One region of the Dryocola mayonis genome, then DNA from elsewhere that is predicted to be linked to it. Evidence: riboswitches for the same ligand, from Rfam matches in the RefSeq annotation. Region 1 holds a riboswitch; each other region holds the start of a gene.
What was found. A riboswitch is a leader RNA that binds a small molecule or an ion and turns the genes downstream of it on or off. The one in region 1 is predicted to bind thiamine pyrophosphate.

Region 1 (7,225 bases):
CAGATAAAACAGCCCAGCAGGACGCTGCCGGCCAGCAACAGCATAAAGATGATTTTTTTATTTCTTGCTTTCACTGCGCTCTCCGTCAATCTCGATGGTGGCTACCATATTGGTTATAAAAGGTTTAAAACCAAGCTGGTTGTATCTCTGAAGCACAAACCAGAGACGGAAAAAACGGAGTTTTTTAAAGGTTGTATTCAGGACATTCTCCTTAACAAGGCCCACATCATCCTTTATTTTATAATATGCGGTTATGCAAAGGCGCTATTTACGCCTGGAAACGGAAACAACTGGCATTTATGCAGTAATCCCCACTGCCGCCCGGCGTTTTTTTACCCAACCCTTCGCAAAACGGCTTACTTATTTTTCATTTTAACTATCCCGCCGTTTTTCCCAATTACATATCTGTTGCCATCGAAAGAGAAAAATGGCTCTTCATCATTGTACTTGTAGATAGTCATAAATCTTTCTTTATCAATACAGTTTTTTGGCGTTTGCATATCATAGAAACACATGCGGTCATATTTCCCTTCCTCTTTGTATCCCTCGCCAAAATCCCAGAAAATAATAGTATAACTACCATAAGATGCAGGTTTAGGAATACCATAGCGACTTTTTAGCCTATCCTTATTTTCCAGCCACCAGGCTATTTTCCCCCGATCGGTAATCGGGAGGTTTTTTACTAAAACAGAACTGAAGTGTCCATCCTCATGCACAGCAACAATTTCTATCGGCCGAAGGCTTCGCCAGATAAAATAACCCAGTAAAAGGCTGCCAACCAGTAATACCACTGAAAGAATTTTTTTACTTTTTGCTTTCATTACGCTCTCCGTCAATCTCGATGGTGGCTGCCATATTGGTTAGCGCGATAAATAACGAAACTCATCAAAAAGGAGGCTGGCGCACTCCTGACGGCTAACCTTTTCATTTTCGCCACGGGAGTCATAAATTCGCATTTGATTAAACAGGGTAATTTTAGTCAGGGTATAAGGATTAACTCTTGAAGAAACGTCCGTTAAATTAAACTGTGATTTTAGCTGCGCCTCCGACAGATCGCCGTAGCGCATATCGCCCGCGCCATAGTCATCCATGCGCTTTTGCGTTTTGAATATCTCGCAGGGGAATTGCAATTTATCCATAGGATTACACTCCTTGTATAATCGTCATTTTGCTTTCTACAGGAGGATAAGCGATTAACCAGCGAGAAAAAACAGCAGGAGCTTAAATCAGATTTTTGCCCGCTATTATTATGACAACGTTTAACGCCCCGCTCCGGTTCGGTAAAAACCAGGCGAGGCCGAAGCGTTAACGTACCAGGCTTATATATTCTTTACCCGGCTCGTCAGCCCTAAAGCCGCTACCGCAAGCACGGCAATCAGCCAGTATACGGAATAGTGCCCAAAGCTCTCGGTAAGTGCCCCTTGCAACACGCCCGCCAGAATCACCCCGGTTGAAATGCTGTTCGTAAAGAGCGTGGTGGCGGAACCCGGCCGCCCGGGCATTAAATCCTGGAACCAGAGCATGCCGATACCGGCCACGATACCGATAAACACCGCGTTAAAAAGCTGCAAAATCAGTAACGCCGCCCGATGGTGAAACACAATCAGCCCAACGTAGAACAGCACGCCGGCGGCCACGGCGATGATCATCATGCGCCGCTTCCCGAAACGCTTCACGTAGTAGCCCGCCAGAATCATGGCCGGAATTTCCAGTCCCGCCGCCGTTCCCATCAGCAGGCCGGCAAGCGATTCAGGCAGCCCTAAATCACTGCTGATCCACAGCGGCATATCGATGATATACATGGTGTTGCAGGTCCACATCAGCATCGAGGCGATAAACAGCATACGCACGTTTTTATCCTTCCAGCCGCTGACCTGCGTAAGCGCCACGTCGGCGGCCTGCTCGATTCTGGCGACGGAAGGCAGCGCAAAGAAGATAAGCGCTAGCGAAATAACAAAAATTCCCGCGGCGATAAGAAACATGGTGGTAAAGCCGTAGTTCAGCGCCAGCATAAAGGAGAGCGGCGGGCCGATAACCCAGGCAAGCGAGAGCTGAGCGCGCATCACCGAACTGAACATCACCACTTCACGCGCGGAGCTATCCGCGTATTCGCGCGCCAGAGCAAAAATCTGCGGCATGGCGGTATTTGCTACGGAGGCGAACATCACGCCGAGGGTAATTAACGTCAGGTAATGGCGATTAAAAGCAAACAGCACACAGTTTGCCACCGCCATCACGCAGCAGACCATTATCAGCCTGCGCCTGTCGCCCTGGCTGTCGGAGCGTTTGGCCAGCAGCAGGCTGACCAGGATGCCGGCCACGGCGTTGACGGTATAAAACAGGCCGACCCAGAAAGGGCGCACTTCCACCTCGCGCGACAGAAACAGGCTGAGAGTGGGCGCCTGAAGCGCTCCCGCAATGCCCATCATAAAAGCGACTACCATAAAAGCGGCGTATACCGGATTGATACGTCGTCTTTTAGTCAGAAACCAGGCCATGCGGGATCCTTAATACATGCGGGCATAAGTGCTGAAATCATAAACTAAAAAAGCCAGCAGTTAACCTGCTGGCTGGTGAAAAGCACCAATACTCAGTCACACTTGATAAAGGCGGCTCCGGGCTTGTCGGCCGTCGGGGTAGTAACCTCCCACTGCATTAAGTCTTCGAGCATCCTCAGACGTTGCCCTGCTGTCAGGCGAGCCAGCCATCCAGACTCGACAAATTTTGTCGCGGCAAAGTAATTTCGGTAAAACTCAACGGCTGATGACCGATTCATATGCCCCTCCTCGCTTTCATCGTTGATGATTATTGGCGTAATATAGGGAAAGTTAAATTGATGAGTTTCCAGCTGGAGTTCCTCTTTTATGTCTTCCGGTCGTTTGCAACAACAGTTCATCCGCCTGTGGCAATGCTGCGACGGTAAGCCGCAAGAAACTACGCTTAACGATCTGGCGGAGATGTTGAACTGCTCGCGCCGCCATATGCGTACGCTTTTAAATGCGATGCAGGAAAAAGGCTGGCTAAGCTGGAAGGCGGAAGCCGGGCGCGGCAAGCGGTCGCAGCTTGAATTCCTGTATACCGGCCTGGCGCTCCAGCAGCAGCGGGCCGAGGATCTTCTGGAACAGGATCGAATCGATCAGCTGGTGCAGATCGTCGGGGATAAAGCCGCCGTGCGGCAGATGCTGATCTCCCACCTTGGCCGCAGCTTCCGCCAGGGCCGCCACATTCTGCGCGTGCTCTATTACCGGCCGTTGCTGAACCTGCTGCCCGGTTCGGCGCTGCGTCGTTCAGAGACGCATATCGCCCGGCAGATTTTCAGCGGCCTGACGCGCATAAATGAGGAAAACGGGGAACTGGAAGCGGATATCGCCCATCACTGGCAGCAGATTTCGCCCCTGCAGTGGCGCTTTTACCTGCGTCCCGGCATTCATTTTCATCATGGCCGCGAGCTGGACATGCTGGATGTAATGACCTCCTTGCAGCGCATTAATAGCCTGCCGCTGTATGCCCATATCAGCCAAATCAGCACGCCAACGGCCTGGACGCTGGATATTCACCTGTCCCAGCCGGACCGCTGGCTTCCCTGGCTGCTTGGCAGCGTGAACGCGATGATCCTGCCGCGGGAGTGGCAGACGCTGGATAACTTTTCCCGCCAGCCCGTGGGCACCGGCCCTTATTCCGTAGTGCGCAATAACAATAACCAGCTCAAGATTCAGGCCTGGGATGACTATTTCGGCTATCGCGCGCTTATTGACGAGGTGAATTTCTGGGTGCTGCCGGAGATCGGCGAGGAGGTGAGCTGCGCCGTACAGCTGCAGGGCATGCCGGATAGCGAAAAAGCGGTAGAGAGCCGGCTGGAGGAGGGCTGCTATTATCTGTTGTTCGACAGCCGTTCTTCACGCGGCAGCCATGACGGCGTGCGCGCCTGGGTAAGCCACGTGCTTGCCCCTATTAATCTGCTGTATGGCGCGGGCGAACAGATTCAGCAGTACTGGTTCCCGGCCTACGGGCTGCTTCCGCGCTGGCATCATACGCGCCCGCAGCCCGCGGGGGAGAAGCCCGCCGGCCTTGAAACCCTGACCCTGACTTTCTATCGCGACCACGTAGAGCATCGGGTCATCAGCAATATTATGGTGCAGCTCCTCGCCGCGCACGGCGTTCATCTTGAGGTGCAGGAGGTGAGCTACGAAGAGTGGCACCAGGGCGCGGGCCGCCAGCGATATCTGGCTTAACAGCGCCAACTTCACCCTGCCGCTGGAGTTTTCGCTCTACGCCCACCTCTACGAGGTGCCGCTGATTCAAAAATGCATTGGCATCGACTGGCAAACCGACACCCTTAGCTGGCATCAGGGCGAGCTGGCGCTGCCGGAGTGGTGTCAGCAACGCGTTGAGCGCAATGATATTTTGCCGCTGATTCACCACTGGCTGCGCATTGAAGGCCAGCGCAGCATGCGCGGCGTCAGAATGAACACGCTCGGCTGGTTCGATTTTAAATCCGCCTGGTTTGCGCCGCCTGAGCCATAGCGCTTCCGAATCATTCACAGAATCATTACAATGGCGCGTTCTCAACGGGGTGCCAGGACAAATTGTCCGCGCTGAGATAATACCCGTCGAACCTGATCCGGATAACGCCGGCGAAGGGATTTGAGGCTTATTGCTCAAAGTCCTTTGCCACCCCTAATTGAAGAGGTGCAAAGTGTTCAAAAAATTACTGCCGCTGCTCATGCTCGCCGCCGCCCCGGCGTTCGCGAAACCCCTGCTCACCGTTTATACCTATGACTCCTTTGCCGCGGACTGGGGTCCGGGTCCGGCGGTAAAAAAAGCCTTTGAGGCCGACTGCGGCTGCGAGCTGAAATTCGTCGCGCTTGAAGACGGCGTATCGCTGCTTAACCGTCTGCGCATGGAGGGTAAAAACAGCAAGGCCGACGTGGTGCTTGGGCTGGATAACAACCTTCTGGAAGCGGCTTCGCAAACCAAACTTTTCGCCGCGGCCAACGTCGACACCAGCGCTCTGAAAATTCCCGGCGGCTGGAAAAACGCCACCTTCGTCCCCTTCGATTACGGCTATTTCGCCTTCGTCTACGATAAAAACAAGCTGAAAAACCCGCCGAAGAGCCTGAAAGAGCTGGTCGAAAGCGACCAGAAATGGAAGGTGATTTATCAGGATCCGCGCACCAGTACGCCGGGCCTGGGCCTGCTGCTGTGGATGCAGAAGGTCTACGGCGATAAAGCCCCCGAGGCCTGGGCGAAGCTTGCGGGCAAAACCGTCACCGTCACCAAAGGCTGGTCTGAGGCCTACGGTCTGTTCCTGAAGGGCGAAGGCGATCTGGTGCTGAGCTACACCACTTCTCCGGCCTACCACATCATTGAAGAGAAAAAGGATAACTACGCCGCGGCGGACTTCAGCGAAGGGCATTATCTGCAGGTGGAAGTAGCGGGCCGCCTGGCCGCCAGCAAACAGCCGGAGCTTGCGGAAAAATTCATGAAGTTCATCACCCAGCCGGGCTTCCAGAACGCCATTCCAACCGGCAACTGGATGTATCCGGTCACCGACGTGAAGCTGCCGGCAGGCTTTAGCAGCATCAAAAAACCACAAACCTCGCTGGAATTCACGCCGAAGGAAGTCTCCGATCTTCGCGCCGGCTGGATTAGCGCATGGCAACGCGCAGTCAGCCGCTAATTCCCGGCTGGCTGCTGCCGGGCCTGTCTGCCGCCGCCCTTGTGGTGGCGGTAGCCCTGGCGGCCTTTCTGGCGCTGTGGTTTAACGCGCCGCAAAGCGATCTGCGCGCGCTGGCGCAGGACAGCTATCTGTGGCACGTCCTGCGCTTCTCCCTGTGGCAGGCGTTTCTCTCCGCCGCCCTTTCGGTATTCCCGGCGATCTTTCTGGCACGCGCGCTCTATCGCCGCCGCTTCCCCGGCCGCCTGGCCTTGCTGCGTTTATGCGCCATGACGCTGGTGTTGCCGGTGCTGGTCGCCGTATTTGGCATTCTGACGGTTTACGGACGCGTCGGCTGGCTGGCGTCGCTCTGCTCCTGGCTGGGCGTGGAATGGACTTTCTCGCCCTATGGCCTGCAGGGCATTTTGCTGGCGCACGTCTTTTTTAATTTACCCATGGCCACGCGGCTTTTGCTGCAGGCGCTGGAAAGTATTCCCGGCGAACAGCGGCAGCTTGCCGCCCAGCTTGGCATGCAGGGCTGGAATTTCTTCCGCTTTGTGGAGTGGCCCTGGCTGCGTCGCCAGATCCTGCCCGCCGCCGCCCTGATTTTTATGCTCTGCTTCGCAAGCTTCGCCACCGTGCTCTCGCTGGGCGGCGGGCCGCAGGCGACGACCATCGAGCTGGCTATTTTCCAGGCGCTGAGCTACGACTACGATCCCGCCCGCGCGGCGCTGCTCGCGCTGGTACAGATGATTTGCTGTATGGGCCTGGTGCTGTTAAGCCAGCGGTTCAGCAAAGCTATTCCCGCAGGCGTAAGCCAGGTGCAGGGCTGGCGCGATCCGCAGGACAACCTGCGTCGTAAGCTGTGCGACGGTGCGTTAATCGCCCTCGCCCTGCTGCTGTTATTGCCGCCTCTGCTGGCGGTCATCATTGACGGCGTGAATAACGGATTCAGCACCGCGCTGGCGCAGCCGATCCTCTGGCGGGCGCTGTTCACCTCGCTGAGGATAGCCGTTGCCGCCGGCGTTATCTGCGTAATCATCACCATGATGCTGCTGTGGAGTTCAAGAGAGCTGCGTCTGCGAAGCCGCGCTTTTGCCGGACAGGCGCTGGAGCTGAGCGGCATGTTAATTCTCGCCATGCCGGGCATCGTGCTGGCGACCGGCTTCTTCCTGCTGCTGAATAATACGGTCGGCCTGCCGCAGTCTGCCGACGGCATCGTGATTTTTACCAACGCGCTGATGGCTATCCCCTATGCGCTAAAAGTGCTGGAAAACCCGATGCGCGATGTGGCGGAGCGGTACGGCAAGCTGTGTCAGTCGCTGGATATTAAAGGCCTGCGCCGTTTGCGCTTAGTTGAGCTGCGGGCGCTGAAAATTCCGCTGGCGCAGGCGCTGGCCTTTGCCTGCGTGCTGTCGATTGGCGATTTCGGCGTGGTGGCGCTGTTCGGCAACGAAGATTTCCGCACCCTGCCGTTCTATCTCTACCAGCAAATCGGCTCCTATCGCAGCCAGGACGGCGCCGTCACCGCGCTTATCCTGCTGATGCTCTGTTTTGCCCTGTTCACCC
Region 2 (7,225 bases), 960 kb from region 1:
CGTGAAAACGCGAAGTAACGCCGAACGCTGACGACAAACCGCCCGCGTGGCGGTTTTTTTATGGTCAGAACTCGGCGGGCCTAGGCTGCCAGGAACAGAAATCCTGATTCGCCACCAGCAGGAGCTGTGAGCCTTCCGGCGCTTCCAGCCAGGCAATGCTCACCTCCAGCGACGAATGGCTCTGGCGACGCGCTATATGGCTCAGGGAAGGGTTATCCAGCTTCGGCCTGAAGGTTTCTCCTTCGCAGGTCGTTACCGTGCCATCACGGTGCCATCTTCCCTGCCGCAGCACCACTTTCCCGATACGCAACGCTTCGCTGGTCTCCCTCGTGCGGGCGGCCTGATACTGATACAAGGCTATCTGCTCTTTAGAAAGCTGCTGTTTCTGGCCGTTAACTTCGCGCTGCATAAAGCTCAGCTCGCCGCTATCGTCAAAACGCACTTTGCTATGTTCGGGCGGTTCGCCCTGGATGTTCTGTTCGATAAAGACCAGGCTGTCGCCCTGCCAGCGGTATTCGTTCGTGGTGGTCGCCCCGTTTCCATACGGGCTAAACGCCGTCAGCATATGTACCGAGCTATCGCTGTTGTCTTTACGCCAGATGCGCACCACGCCCTGGTCTGCTACGTAGCCGCTGGCGGTGAAAGGAGGGAGTTTATTACTGCTACAGGCGGTGAGCAGCAGCGCGCCGGTCAACGCCACCAGCGGACGCCAGACAGACAAAAGGGGCGAAAACGCCCCTCTGCTAAAACTGTTCACCGACACGCGTAGCTTACTTAACCGCGTCTTTCAGTGCTTTACCAGAAACAAATGCCGGCACGTTAGCTGCGGCGATTTTGATTTCTTTACCGGTCTGCGGGTTGCGGCCAGTGCGCTCAGCACGGTGGTTCACTTTGAAGGTACCGAAACCAACCAGTTGTACAGCATCACCTTCTTTCAGAGACTCAGTAATTGCAGCCAGAGTGGATTCCAGAGCAGCTTTAGCCTGTACTTTAGACAGGTCAGCCTTGTCAGCAATTACATCAATCAGTTGAGTCTTGTTCATAAGTTATCCTTACAATGTGTTTATCGCTTGCTAAGCATCGAGTGCGACGGAAATGCCTGAAAAGCACTCTCCTGCATACACGCACCGATAGCCACTTTTTTTCGCCCCACAAATGTAGACCAGACGGGGGGCTAATTGGAAGCCTTCAGGCCCTACAAATCAGACTGTACGTCACGTTTTATTGTCTTACTGCTGCAAATTTATACCGATATTGCTGCTTCCGGCCTCGCGAAGGTCCGCGCGTAATCCTTTGATCAGTTCAATATCGCGTTCTTCGCAGTCGGCCAGCAGGCGGAAAATTTCCCACTGAATGTCCCATTCCTCTTCCACAACCGGGTTGGCCCGCAGCTCTTCGTCGGTCATTTCACGACCGGCCTGAGTCATTTCGAGCATCGCGACGGTGGTGATGGAGGTTTTACTCACCTCGATGGCGTGCTCCAGGGTTTCTCCTGAAAGACGCGAGTGAAGTAATTCACTGAGCGCCACGCACGCATCGATAGCCGGGTAGACGCCGTAAATATCATAGTCGTCCGCGGAAGGAATCGCCTCTTCGAGCTTTTCAAGCTGGCTGTCAAAGTTCACCTTCGCGTCTTTTACGATAAGCGTCTCCCAGATGAGATCGACGATACGACGGTAAAGCTGGGCATCGCCAAAGCCCGTTTGCTGGCAGAACATGGCGTAGTTTGGGTACATGCGCTCGCATAAAGAGGCCATGAAGGTGACGTGCTGCCAGCTTTCAAGCCTCTCCAGACGCAAATGAATGGGGTTTTGTAGCATAACGATGTCTCAAAGACGGGAAATTAGCGGCAGTTTACCCTAATCACCCCTGAATTGCTTGCCAGCGCGCGAAAGCAGGACGGCCCGATGCAACGGCATCCGCCCAGCGTGTAGGCTCCGGTAAACGGTAACCCGCCATGCATCGCTGCACCCACAGCAGCGCCGTGTCGACGCTTACCCGGTGTCCGGTAGCCACGAAGAGGGGGTTGCAGCGTTTTTTGCTGCGCCAGACCCAGGCCAGCTGCTCGCCCTTATCGATAAGCGGCCGCTTCTCCCCGACCTCATCGCCCAGCGGCTCAAAGCGCCCGCACAGCCGCTTTTTGGCGACGCCGATGGTCGGCACATCCACCAGCAGCCCAAAATGGCTGGCGACGCCGAGGCGGCGCGGGTGCGAGATGCCGTGACCGTCGACAAAGAGTAAATCGGGTTTGCGGGACAGCATCTCCCAGGCAGCCAGCAGCGCCGGGTATTCACGGAATGACAGGAAGCCGGGGATATAAGGCATAGTGGTGGCGATACGCGCCACCTTGTACTCCACCAGCTCAAGGGAAGGATATTTCAGCAGCACGATAGCGGCGCGCGTTACCTCGCCGCCCTGTTCAAACCCGACATCGGCTCCGGCAATAAACGCCGGAGGATCGACGTCAAAACGATCCTCGCGGATCACACTTGAAGCCAGTTCGATCTGTTGCTGACGTAGCGCTGCGAGATCCATTCCCTCTCCTTTTTTACTGATGATAGGGCGCTGACAGGCGGTGAACCGCCTCAACAAACGCACCCGCGTGTTCCGGCGGCACGTCCTGATGAATGCCGTGGCCGAGGTTAAAGACGTGCCCCTCGCCCTTGCCGAACCCTTGCAGAATGCCAGCAACCTCTTCTTCGATTCTGGCAGGTGGAGCATAAAGCATAGACGGGTCCATATTTCCCTGCAGCGCGACTTTGTGTCCTACGCGACGGCGGGCGTCGGCGATATCCGTTGTCCAGTCGAGGCCCAGCGCGTCGCAGCCGGTCTGCGCCATGGCCTCCAGCCACTGTCCGCCGCCTTTGGTGAACAGCGTTACCGGCACGCGGCGGCCTTCGTTTTCACGCAGCAGGCCGTCGACAATTTTATGCATGTAATACAAAGAGAACTGCTGATAGTCGCGCCCGGTCAGCACGCCGCCCCAGGTATCGAAAATCATCACCGACTGCGCGCCCGCTTTGATCTGCGCGTTCAGGTACAGCGTGACGCTTTGCGCCAGCTTATCAAGCAGCAGATGCAGCGCCTGCGGATCGGCGTACATCATCTTTTTGATAACGGTAAAAGCCTTGCTGCTGCCGCCTTCAACCATGTAGGTCGCAAGCGTCCATGGGCTACCGGAGAAGCCTATCAGCGGCACCTGCCCCGCCAGATTTTTACGGATGGTGCGCACCGCGTTCATCACGTAGCCCAGCTCGTCTTCCGGATCGGGAATCGGCAGTTTTTCCACGTCGGCACGGCTGGCGATCGGCGAGGTAAAACGCGGCCCCTCGCCCGCTTCGAAATAGAGGCCAAGCCCCATCGCGTCCGGCACGGTGAGGATATCAGAGAAGAGGATCGCCGCATCCAGGGCGTAACGACGCAGCGGCTGCAGGGTGACTTCGCAGGCCAGCTCGGCGTTTTTACACAGCGACATAAAATCGCCGGCCTGCGCGCGGGTGGCCTTGTACTCCGGCAGATAGCGTCCCGCCTGTCTCATCATCCATACCGGCGTGATATCCACGGGCTGGCGCTGCAGGGCGCGGAGGTAACGATCGTTCTTCAGTTCAGTCATTTTTTGCATTTCCTTTGGCTGTATGCGGCCAGTTTACCACGTCATTCGTACTCTGCCCGACAGGCGGCGACGGTGTCCTCAATCAATCGCCGCGCCACGGTGCCCGCCGCCGGGATCAGGGGTAACTGGTCGTAGCGATACCACTGCGCGTCTATCAACTCTTTAGGATCGATTTTAATGTCGCCGCTGTGGTATTCCGCCGTAAACGCCGTCATCAGCGACTGCGGGAACGGCCAGGGCTGCGAGGTTACATAACGCAGGTTTTTCACCCGTATATTGCTCTCCTCCATCACCTCACGCGCAACGGCCTGTTCAAGAGTTTCGCCAACTTCCACAAAGCCGGCCAGCACGGTATAAACGCCGTTGCGGTGGCGGGTATGCTGGGCGAGCAGGATATGATCGTCCCGACGTATCGCCACGATAATGCAGGGCGCGATTTGCGGGTAATAGCGTTCGCGGCAATGGCTGCACAGCATGGCCCATTCGGTTTTGCTTGCGTGCATCTCGTGTCCGCAGTAGCCGCAAAACTTATGGGAACGATAGAATTCGGCAAGCTGCACGCCGCGTCCTGCCAGCTGGAAAAGGCCCACGTCCCGATCGATAACCTGCCGCACCGAGCCCATATCCTGGCGGCGGTTCTGCCGAATCAGCCAGACCGGTTCGCCTTCCCACTCGCCAATCTGCCTGCCGTCGGCGCCGTCGAGCTGAAAATCCGCGGCCGCGCCGAAAGGCAGCTCGCCTTGCGGCAACCATAATTTTTGCTCATGGCTGACGATAAACCAGCCGTGGTCTGATTTTTGAATTACACGTTCCATAACCTGGTGCACATCCCCCTGGACACTGGTATAAACAATAGTCGTTAGATTTTTTTGGGTACGTTTGCGTTAAATCTTATAACTCACGGAGTCAATCATGCTTAACCGGTTAGAGAGTCTGACTGAGCGCGTTGGTGGTAGTAATGAGTTAGTCGACCAATGGCTATATGCCCGCAAACAATTGCTGGTGGCGTATTACAATATGGTCGGGATCAAGCCTAACAAGGAATCTCATTCTGCGCTTAATGAAAAGGCGCTGGATACTTTCTGCCATAATCTTGTCGATTACCTTTCCGCCGGACATTTCAATATTTATGAGCGCATTATTGATGAAATGGAAGGCACCAGCCCGCTTTTAGCCGCCACGCAAATTTATCCGCAGCTGCAGGCCAACACCCAACAGATCATGGAGTTCTACGACACCAATCTGGAAAACGCCATCGACGATGATAACTGCATTGAGTTCCAGCAGGCATTGTCTGGTATCGGCGAGGCGCTGGAAGCGCGCTTCTCGCTGGAAGATAAGCTCATTGAGCTGGCTTACGCCAACAATCTGCATAGCAGTGCAAACGACGCCAGCGGCCCTTGCACGCCCGGCTTGAGTTCTGCGCTGTTAACGAGTAATTTACAAAACGGTCCGTAGCAATACGGGCTTCTTCTTGTCGGAGTGCCGAGTGCGAAAGCACCGGCTGAGACCGTTAATTCGGGATCCGCGGAACCTGATCAGGTTAAAACCTGCGAAGGGAACAAGAGTAATTCTGCTTTTGGGCACGCCCCTGCGCGGGTCACCCATATTCATTACTCCATCCGTCGTTCTGACAAGCCACTCCTGAAAACACTGGAATGAGCTATGTCTGCATCTGAAAAAAAACCAACCCGCCGCGAACAACGCGCCGCAGCCCAACACTTCATCAATACGCTTGAAGGCACCGCTTTCCCGAACTCGAGGCGCATTTACCTGACGGGTTCGCGGGGGGACATTCGTGTTCCCATGCGCGAAATCCAGCTCAGCCCAACGATGACGAGCGGCAGCAAGGACAACCCGCAGTACGAGCCCAACGACGCGGTGCCGGTTTATGACACCTCCGGTCCTTACGGCGATCCGGCGATCGCCATCGACGTGCTGCGCGGGCTTTTGCCGTTGCGCAGCGGCTGGATTGAAGAGCGCGGCGACAGCGAAGCGCTGGCCGGCCGCAGTTCCGCTTATACCAGAGAGCGCCTTGCTGACGACGGCCTGGACGATCTGCGTTTTGAAACGCGCCTCACGCCGCGCCGCGCTAAAAGCGGGAAATGCGTGACCCAGTTGCACTACGCCCGCAAAGGCATCGTCACGCCAGAAATGGAGTTTATCGCGGTACGTGAAAACATGGGCCGCGAGCGCATTCGCGACGCTGTCTTACGCCACCAGCATCCGGGCGAAGGCTTTGGCGCCCGCCTGCCGGAAAATATCACAGCGGAATTTGTGCGTGATGAGGTTGCCGCCGGCCGGGCGATTATCCCGGCTAATATCAACCATCCCGAATCCGAGCCGATGATTATCGGGCGCAACTTCCTGGTGAAGGTCAATGCCAATATCGGCAACTCGGCGGTGACGTCCTCCATTGAAGAAGAAGTGGAAAAGCTGGTCTGGTCGACCCGCTGGGGCGCGGACACGGTTATGGACCTCTCTACCGGGCGCTATATTCACGAAACCCGCGAGTGGATTTTACGCAACAGCCCGGTGCCGATCGGAACCGTGCCGATCTATCAGGCGCTGGAAAAGGTTAACGGCATCGCCGAAGACCTCACCTGGGAGATGTTCCGCGACACGCTGCTGGAGCAGGCCGAGCAAGGCGTGGATTACTTCACCATTCACGCGGGCGTGCTGTTGCGCTACGTGCCGATGACCGCCAGGCGTCTTACCGGCATCGTCTCGCGCGGCGGTTCGATTATGGCGAAGTGGTGCCTGTCCCATCATCAGGAGAACTTCCTGTATGAGCACTTCCGCGAAATCTGTGAAATCTGCGCCGCCTATGACGTCTCGCTTTCGCTGGGCGACGGCCTGCGCCCCGGCTCCATTCAGGACGCCAACGACGAAGCGCAGTTTGCCGAGCTGCACACGCTGGGCGAACTGACCAAAATCGCCTGGCAGTATGACGTGCAGGTAATGATTGAAGGGCCGGGGCATGTGCCGATGCAGATGATCCGCCGCAACATGACCGAAGAGCTGGAGCATTGCCATGAGGCGCCGTTCTACACCCTGGGGCCGTTAACGACCGATATCGCCCCGGGCTATGACCACTTCACCTCCGGCATTGGCGCGGCGATGATCGGCTGGTTTGGCTGCGCGATGCTTTGCTACGTCACGCCCAAAGAGCACCTCGGGCTGCCGAACAAAGAGGACGTTAAGCAGGGGCTGATTACCTACAAAATTGCGGCGCACGCCGCGGATCTGGCCAAAGGCCATCCCGGCGCCCAAATTCGCGATAACGCCATGTCGAAGGCGCGTTTCGAATTCCGCTGGGAAGACCAGTTTAACCTGGCGCTCGACCCCTTCACCGCCCGCGCCTATCACGACGAAACCCTGCCGCAGGAGTCCGGCAAGGTCGCGCACTTCTGCTCGATGTGCGGGCCGAAATTCTGCTCGATGAAGATTTCCCAGGAGGTACGCGATTTCGCCGCGAAGCAGGCCATTGAAGTCGGCATGGAGGATATGTCGCAATCCTTCCGGGCGAAAGGCGGGGAAATTTATCTGCGTCAGGAGGAAGTATGACGGCTAAACCCGATTTCCCTGCCGTGCCGCAGCGGCTGGGGCTTT
Region 3 (7,225 bases), 2.1 Mb from region 1:
GCGGATAGGGGCGACGAGGCAGTTAATGGCGACCAGCAGCGCCGACAAACCGTTACCGAACAGGGTGGCGTCGATGCTGGCACCGACCAGCGCGTTAAGCTGTTCGATGATGCCGAAAATAAAGATAAAGGTCGCCAGCAGGATAGGGAACGAGGCCAGCGTTTTGGCCAGCGGATCGGCAATGCCCGGCAGACGCCAGGAAGGATGGCGGTTGGACAACAGCGCAATCCCCAGGCCGGCGATGATCGCCGAGAAATAGGTCAGCTCGACAAGCTGCTCGGCAAACTCGAGCACCTGCGCGGAGGTGTCCGGCAGGCGCGTGAAAATATAGCACAGCAGCTGCATGCTGATACCCAGCGTCAGCATGGTGCTCAAGGTGGTGAAGCAGGCGAGGAAGCTGCGGCGGAAACGTCCCTGCGGCAGCCAGCGCGGCAGGATCCAGTTAATCGGCATGTCCAGCGCCCGGCGCCCGAACAGGCCGATGCCAAGCGCGAGCAGCAGATAGAAGCCGGTGCCGAAACGCCATTCTTCATCCCATGCCTGGCTCCAGGCATCGCTAACCTGTGAACCAAAGTCGCTAAAGCGGCCGGCGTCTTTATCACTCGGGTCAAGAAGCGGCGTCCAGAACTTCTCGCTCAGAATGCTGCCGGTGTTAAGGGCTATCTGCGTTTTCAGCGCGTCGCGGCGCAGGCCGGAGATTTGTGCCGACAGGTTTTGCGCGCCAACGGCGATAGCCCTGGTTTGCTCAATTTGCGTGGTAAGAAGGGTTTTGCTGTTGTTTAGCTGCTTACGCTGGCTGATAACCTGCGGGGTTTCCGTCAGCGTGCCGGGGGCCGGCGCCGGGCCAAGGACGTCCAGCTGGGCCTGAACCTGCGTCAGCTGGGGGGCGAGCGCCACGGCCAGCTTATCGGCATCGCTGACGAGCTTCTGCGCGTCGTCGTTCAGGGTGGTGAACTGCTTGTCGGCCTTCGCGGCGGAAACGCGCTGTTTTAACGAGTCCAGTCGTTTTTGCAGCGCCGGCAGCTCGGCGCTGGCGTTAACTTTTACCGGTTTTTCAACCTCGGTTTGCCCTGTGCTTTCATCCGCCTGAGACACAAACGGTGTAAACATCAGACAGGACAACAATGCCAGTAACAACGGCACTCTTAACATTTTTTGCATAGCAGATGGTACCCAGGAATTCGAAAGTAACGAGTTGAAAGCAACCGGCTAAGGATACCCGTTATTTACAGGAAAAATAGCTCTCTTTGTCTGACTCAGCTTGTGTTGGCGAAGGGTTACTCATAAGGAGATGTACAAACCGCGATGCGGCGGTTTCAAAGGGGCGTTTACAAGGCTGAAACGGCGCCATGAGCGAAAGCATTATCCCGCAGCGTTTAATATTGAAGCGGTTAAGCAGGCCGTTAAGGCTGGTCATTCTGCGTCCAGCCCGGCTGCGGCCGTTATCGGCCTGTTCCTGCAACAAAACCATCCCTGGTTAAGCAGATTTGGCAGACAGAAAGTCTGAACCAGGCAAATATGTTGATTAAGCTTTTATTTTTTTAGAGACGAAATCTAAAAAATTATTTTGCGTAACCTTTGAATACGTCATTTTCCAACACTGCTATTTTCTGATTTTTATAGGTGATGATTTTATAGATGCCCTGTTGCCAGGTTGCGCCATCGCTGCCGTTTTCAACTAATGAAGCCGGCTTGCCGTCAACCTTCACCCCTTCATTCTGTTTCCATTCGATTTTCATTCCGTCGTAATGCTTGACGATCGTTTTATTTTTATGAGGAGCGGTAGCGGCGGCAGTGTTACATTGCCCGTTGGCTTCCTGCACCTGCGTACAGCCCGATTTAGCTAACTCATCACGATGAGAGTGGCTAATAGCGAAAGCGTTGCTCACCATGAGTGAAGAAACAGCTACGGCAAGGAATAATTTTTTCATAACATCACCTCTATAATCTGATAACTTTCTAATATTAGTAGAACGGCTCTGTGCGGGAAAACGCCTGACACGTTCAAATAACCGGCAACAGAATTTCCTGTTGTTAATTTTTTATGCAAAAACCCTAATTATTAGGTTGTTTGTGCTCTGCCTCATCCAATGCTTTAGCGCTATTTTTTAATGCTTGTTTCTGGTAAACAGTTTCCATTGCCGTTTGGCGATCCATGTCTTTCGCATAACAGGTATCAATGCTAACGCCTAAACTCTGACATTTAGCTAATCTATCCGCTTGAGTTGTACAGCCACTTAACAGAATTACAGCTACGCAAATAAACTTTTTCATTTAAAGTCTCTAACGTTAATGATGAATTAAGCTTCCGGATAAATTGCAGGAGCAGAATTAAAAGCGTTTACCAGCCTACGGCTGCGGAAACAGCAACCACAGCATCGCCATTAGATGTATCAGCAGCAGAAATAGTCGCGGCCGCGTTATCTGCAAACTTATGACGATAACCGAGCGCATAGCCTTGCGAATCTTTAAAATCAGCGGCGCCGACGGCTACGCTATTATCGGTGTTTTCCACATAGTGCAATCCAGCGATAGCGCCCACGCCCGCAATCCCGCTACGGTATTCTTTACGATCGTCTGATTGCTGTTTTTCAATATCAGAGAAGCGGCTGTTGGTGCTTTGTTCAAAAGATTGTTGGCGACTGGCAATGTTGCTTACCGCATGAGAAGCGGCGAGGACGGGCGCCCGCGAGCTTGATTAGAGACGCCGTTGTTAGCGTAAGTGGTAACAGGCTGCGTCTGTTTAACCAGCGTCGCAGGCTTAGCTACTTTAACAAGCGCTGATTGCTTCTGTATTACAACAGCACGATAGCTGCTCGCGATGACAGAAGGTGCTTTATCTACAGCGTTTTTATGTTGAGCATTCAGCTCGTTAGCTTTCATAGCGCTTGCGTTTAGGCTGGGAACCGCCACAGGCTGAGCAAGCTTAGGCGGCGCAATTAATGAACGTTGCGCGTTGAGCTCAATAGCTTTCATCAGGGTAGCGTCTATGCCAGGGGTTTTAGCTACCGGCACAGGTACGCTTTGCGCTGGCATCACCGGGGCAATAATGGGTTTACCGGTCGGATCATTTTTAGTTATTTTTTCAGGTACGGCTATAACAGGCGTCATTGGGGTTTTCTGCACAACCTGAGCCGGAGCATTAACATGCTGATCGTCCACCACAGTAGCGGTTTTCATCATCGAAGGGGCCTGTTGAGCGCCTTGTGTTACCTGGGGTTGGGTAGCCACGCCGGTTGAATAGGTCCAGTTGCGGTTAGTACCGGTTTGTGCAAAACGGTTTTCATGGCTCAGATCTTCAGCAGCCTGGTTATTATTGTTTTGGTTACTCAGGTCGATAGTGTACTTATAACCCATCTCCGCCTCATACTGGCGTGCCTGATTACGTTCGCCTTCATCCATGCGATCCCACTCTTTTTGCGCCTCAGCAAAACTAGTGTGATTCGCCACCAGGTTATCAATAAAGCTGACGCCATCAGCATGGGCGAAAGAAGACACGGCAGATAAAACAGCAATAGCAACCATAGATGTAACACGAGATTTCATTTTCAAAACTCACAATGAATTAAGGGACTTTGTGGTTAAACGCAATAAAACGTTTCGCTTTAAAACCTGTTAACCGAATACATATAAACCTGAATTAATAAATTTCATATGAAAGTTCATCCTTAATTTCATTCGAAATAACCCTCTATAATTAATACCCCAAAGTGGGTATTAATTACTTATAAAGGAGGTGGTCATCCTGCCTGGCGACACGGTTTTTATAATTTATGAAAGATTAAAAAAGATACTTTTTGCAAACCAAATGAATATTGATTTTGAGCCGTTACTATCACTTTTAATAATCTTCCCAGTATTGATCCGGATCAACCTTTAGCATTAATGGCTAAAGCGCCCTGAAGCAATAAACCCGCCTGAAAACGTTAGGTTTGTTATATGGATGTGAAAGAGATTTATAAAGAAAGATACTTATTTAAATAATATGTATTGTTCCTGGTGGTTTAATTGTTGACGTGTCATGTTTACTGTGCTGGCTGGGGTTATTTCAGCGGATACTAAATTAAAGGGAAAAGATTTCTCCAGGAATAATCCTCAAATCATATAACTTACAGGCGGCTTCATTTATGGTTGCCTGGTCTTAACGGATTAAAAATCCGCTTGGGTTATCAGGCCAATAACAGGCAAGGAATTAAAAGAGAACGATAAAGAGTATCAATAACTTCTTTTATCTGCTTTATCCTGATGGCGCCGCTGACCGGAAAGGCGGGCTTGCGTCAGCAGGCGACTTCCCCTAATCTGGCAAAAAGTAAAGAGATTCAAACTACATGACTCGGGGTGCCCTTCCTTGTGAAGGCTGAGAAATACCCGTACCACCTGATCTGGATAATGCCAGCGTAGGGAAGTCAGATGCCTGTCCGGCATCCCTTCTTCACGCCGGACAGGAGCCCGTAATGCAACCTGACCTGTTACCCGGCCATCGCGCCGCGTCCGTTCTGCGCAACCTGCGCCTTTCTTCCCCCTTGGTTCACTGTATGACTAACGACGTGGTGCAAAACTTCACCGCCAACGTTCTGCTTGCCCTCGGCGCGTCGCCGGCGATGGTGATTGAGCCTGAAGAGGCCGCGCAGTTTAGCCCGCTGGCCGACGCGCTGCTGATTAATATCGGCACGCTGACCGCGCAGCACGGCGGTGCAATGCTTGCTGCTGTTCATGCGGCAAATGAATCGTCCACTCCATGGGTGCTCGATCCCGTAGCCGTCGGCGGCCTTACTTTTCGCACTCGATTCGCGCATGACGTTCTGTCTTTGCGCCCCGCGGCCATTCGCGGCAACGCTTCCGAAATCCTCGCGCTGGCGGGAGTGGTGGCGGGTGGACGAGGTGTGGACAGCACCGCCGACGCATTAAGCGCCTTACCGGCAGCGCGGCAGCTTGCGCAGCAAACCGGCGCGGTTGTGGCCGTCACCGGCGAACTTGACTACGTGACGGATGGCAGCAGTTCATGGGCGATTGCCGGCGGGGGCGCTTTGATGACGCGCGTGGTCGGCACCGGCTGCGCGCTTTCCGCGGTGGTCGCCGCCTGCTGTTCGCAGCCCGGTTCCCGGCTGGATAACGTTGCTTCCGCCTGCCGCTTGATGAAACTGGCCGGCGAGCAGGCGATTGCCGCCGGTCGTGGTCCCGGCAGCTTTAGCCCGGCGTTTCTGGATGCGCTTTATCTTCTCAATGAGGAGGCGCTGGCATGAAGGGCATGAAAAGAATCAATGCGTTAACCATCGCCGGCACCGATCCAAGCGGCGGCGCCGGGATTCAGGCCGATCTGAAAACCTTCTCGGCGTTAGGCGCTTACGGCGCCAGCGTGATTACCGCGCTGGTGGCACAGAATACGCGCGGCGTGCAGTCGGTTTACCGCATTGAACCCGACTTTGTCGCCGCCCAGCTCGACTCGGTTCTGAGCGATGTGCGGATCGATACCATCAAAATTGGCATGCTGGCAGAAACGGATATCGTTGAGGCGGTGGCCGAACGCCTCGCCTTTTACCAGGCGCAAAACGTGGTGCTGGACACGGTCATGCTGGCGAAAAGCGGCGATCCGCTGCTTGCTCCCCGTGCGGTGGAAAGCCTGCGCCGCCGTTTACTGCCGCAGGTGGCGCTGATTACGCCAAACCTTCCCGAGGCGGCGGCGCTGCTTGACGCGCCGCATGCCCGCAACGAACGCGAAATGAAAGAGCAGGGCGATGCGCTGTTGGGCATGGGATGCCGGGCCGTGCTGATGAAAGGCGGGCATCTGGATGACGCTGAAAGCCCTGACTGGCTGTTTACCCGCGAAGGCGCGCAGCGTTTTACCGCGCCGCGCGTGCAAACGCGAAATACCCACGGTACGGGCTGCACGCTTTCTGCCGCGCTGGCCGCCCTTCGACCACGTTACGGCGACTGGCCGCAAACCATCCTCGCGGCGAAAAAATGGTTGTCCCGGGCGTTAGAAGAGGCCGATTCGCTGGAGGTGGGGCAGGGTATCGGTCCGGTGCATCATTTTCATGAGTGGTGGTGAGGGCGATAAAGAGCTTTTACGCCGTGGCCGCTTAGCGTTACAAAACGACGCAGGCTGAAAGTGCTGCCGAAGGTGGCGAAGGCTGCAAGTCGCGACCAGGATTATGTCTGCCCCTGCGCGCCATGCGCCGAGGGCCTGGAATCTTATCCTCTGCGGGCAGCCCGCCCGCAGACTTACGGGAGCATATTATGACTGATATTACGCAGTTGCTTGGCAAAGACGCCGACGGCTTATTACAGCATCGTTGTATGACTATTCCTGCAGACCAGCTGTACCTGCCCGGCGCGGATTATGTGGACCGGGTTATGATCGACAATAATCGCCCGCCTGCGGTGCTACGAAATATGCAGACGCTGTATAACACCGGGCGGCTGGCGGGAACCGGCTATCTTTCCATTCTGCCGGTTGACCAGGGCGTGGAACACTCTGCGGGCGCGTCTTTTGCGGCCAACCCGCTCTACTTCGACCCGAAAAATATCGTTGAGCTGGCCATTGAGGCGGGCTGTAACTGCGTGGCGTCCACCTACGGCGTGCTGGCTTCGGTTTCCCGTCGCTACGCCCACCGCATTCCTTTCCTCGTTAAGCTTAACCATAACGAAACGCTGAGCTATCCCACCACTTACGATCAAACGCTGTATGCCAGCGTCGAGCAGGCTTTCAATATGGGGGCCGTGGCGGTCGGCGCGACGATTTACTTTGGCTCGCCTGAGTCGCGCCGCCAGATTGAAGAGATTTCCAGCGCCTTTGAACGCGCGCATGAGCTGGGCATGGTCACCGTGCTGTGGGCCTATTTACGTAACCCGGACTTCAAAAAGGACGGCGTGGATTACCATGTAAGCGCCGATCTGACCGGACAGGCGAACCACCTGGCCGCCACCATCGGCGCGGATATCGTGAAGCAGAAAATGGCTGAAAACAACGGCGGCTATAAGGCGGTTAACTTCGGCTATACCGACGATCGCGTCTACAGCAAGCTAACCAGCGATAACCCAATCGACCTGGTTCGTTATCAGCTGGCCAACTGCTATATGGGCCGCGCCGGGTTGATTAACTCCGGCGGCGCGGCGGGCGGAGAAACCGACCTTGCCAACGCGGTACGCACCGCGGTTATCAACAAACGCGCGGGCGGCATGGGGCTGATTCTGGGCCGTAAGGCGTTTAAAAAGTCCATGTCCG

Region 2: it holds a riboswitch for thiamine pyrophosphate, as region 1 does, so the genes downstream of both, thiC (phosphomethylpyrimidine synthase ThiC) here and thiB (thiamine ABC transporter substrate binding subunit) in region 1, are expected to answer to the same signal.
Region 3: it holds a riboswitch for thiamine pyrophosphate, as region 1 does, so the genes downstream of both, thiM (hydroxyethylthiazole kinase) here and thiB (thiamine ABC transporter substrate binding subunit) in region 1, are expected to answer to the same signal.

Annotation. Positions count from the first base shown of each region.
Region 1 covers NZ_CP150452.1:668,753-675,977, reverse strand. Annotated here, with positions in the region: gene WLO32_RS03310 (DUF943 family protein) at 1-74, opposite strand, end outside; partial or broken gene WLO32_RS03305 (DUF3289 family protein) at 58-246, opposite strand; gene WLO32_RS03300 (DUF943 family protein) at 357-821, opposite strand; gene WLO32_RS03295 (DUF3289 family protein) at 861-1,139, opposite strand; gene WLO32_RS03290 (sugar efflux transporter) at 1,320-2,498, opposite strand; gene sgrT (glucose uptake inhibitor SgrT) at 2,591-2,776, opposite strand; partial or broken gene sgrR (HTH-type transcriptional regulator SgrR) at 2,865-4,524, shown strand; TPP riboswitch at 4,560-4,661, shown strand; gene thiB (thiamine ABC transporter substrate binding subunit) at 4,697-5,680, shown strand; gene thiP (thiamine/thiamine pyrophosphate ABC transporter permease ThiP) at 5,656-7,225, shown strand, end outside.
Region 2 covers NZ_CP150452.1:3,974,521-3,981,745, forward strand. Annotated here, with positions in the region: partial or broken gene purD (phosphoribosylamine--glycine ligase) at 1-18, shown strand, start outside; gene WLO32_RS19190 (DUF1481 domain-containing protein) at 65-757, opposite strand; gene hupA (nucleoid-associated protein HU-alpha) at 771-1,043, opposite strand; gene WLO32_RS19200 (YjaG family protein) at 1,230-1,820, opposite strand; gene nfi (deoxyribonuclease V) at 1,864-2,535, opposite strand; gene hemE (uroporphyrinogen decarboxylase) at 2,549-3,613, opposite strand; gene nudC (NAD(+) diphosphatase) at 3,655-4,428, opposite strand; gene rsd (sigma D regulator) at 4,526-5,071, shown strand; TPP riboswitch at 5,082-5,191, shown strand; gene thiC (phosphomethylpyrimidine synthase ThiC) at 5,279-7,180, shown strand; gene thiE (thiamine phosphate synthase) at 7,177-7,225, shown strand, end outside.
Region 3 covers NZ_CP150452.1:2,818,240-2,825,464, reverse strand. Annotated here, with positions in the region: partial or broken gene WLO32_RS13665 (DUF3772 domain-containing protein) at 1-1,161, opposite strand, end outside; gene WLO32_RS13660 (hypothetical protein) at 1,563-1,931, opposite strand; gene WLO32_RS13655 (hypothetical protein) at 2,056-2,274, opposite strand; gene WLO32_RS13650 (YadA-like family protein) at 2,342-2,515, opposite strand; gene WLO32_RS13645 (hypothetical protein) at 2,656-3,546, opposite strand; TPP riboswitch at 4,325-4,421, shown strand; gene thiM (hydroxyethylthiazole kinase) at 4,455-5,243, shown strand; gene thiD (bifunctional hydroxymethylpyrimidine kinase/phosphomethylpyrimidine kinase) at 5,249-6,049, shown strand; gene fbaB (class I fructose-bisphosphate aldolase) at 6,238-7,225, shown strand, end outside.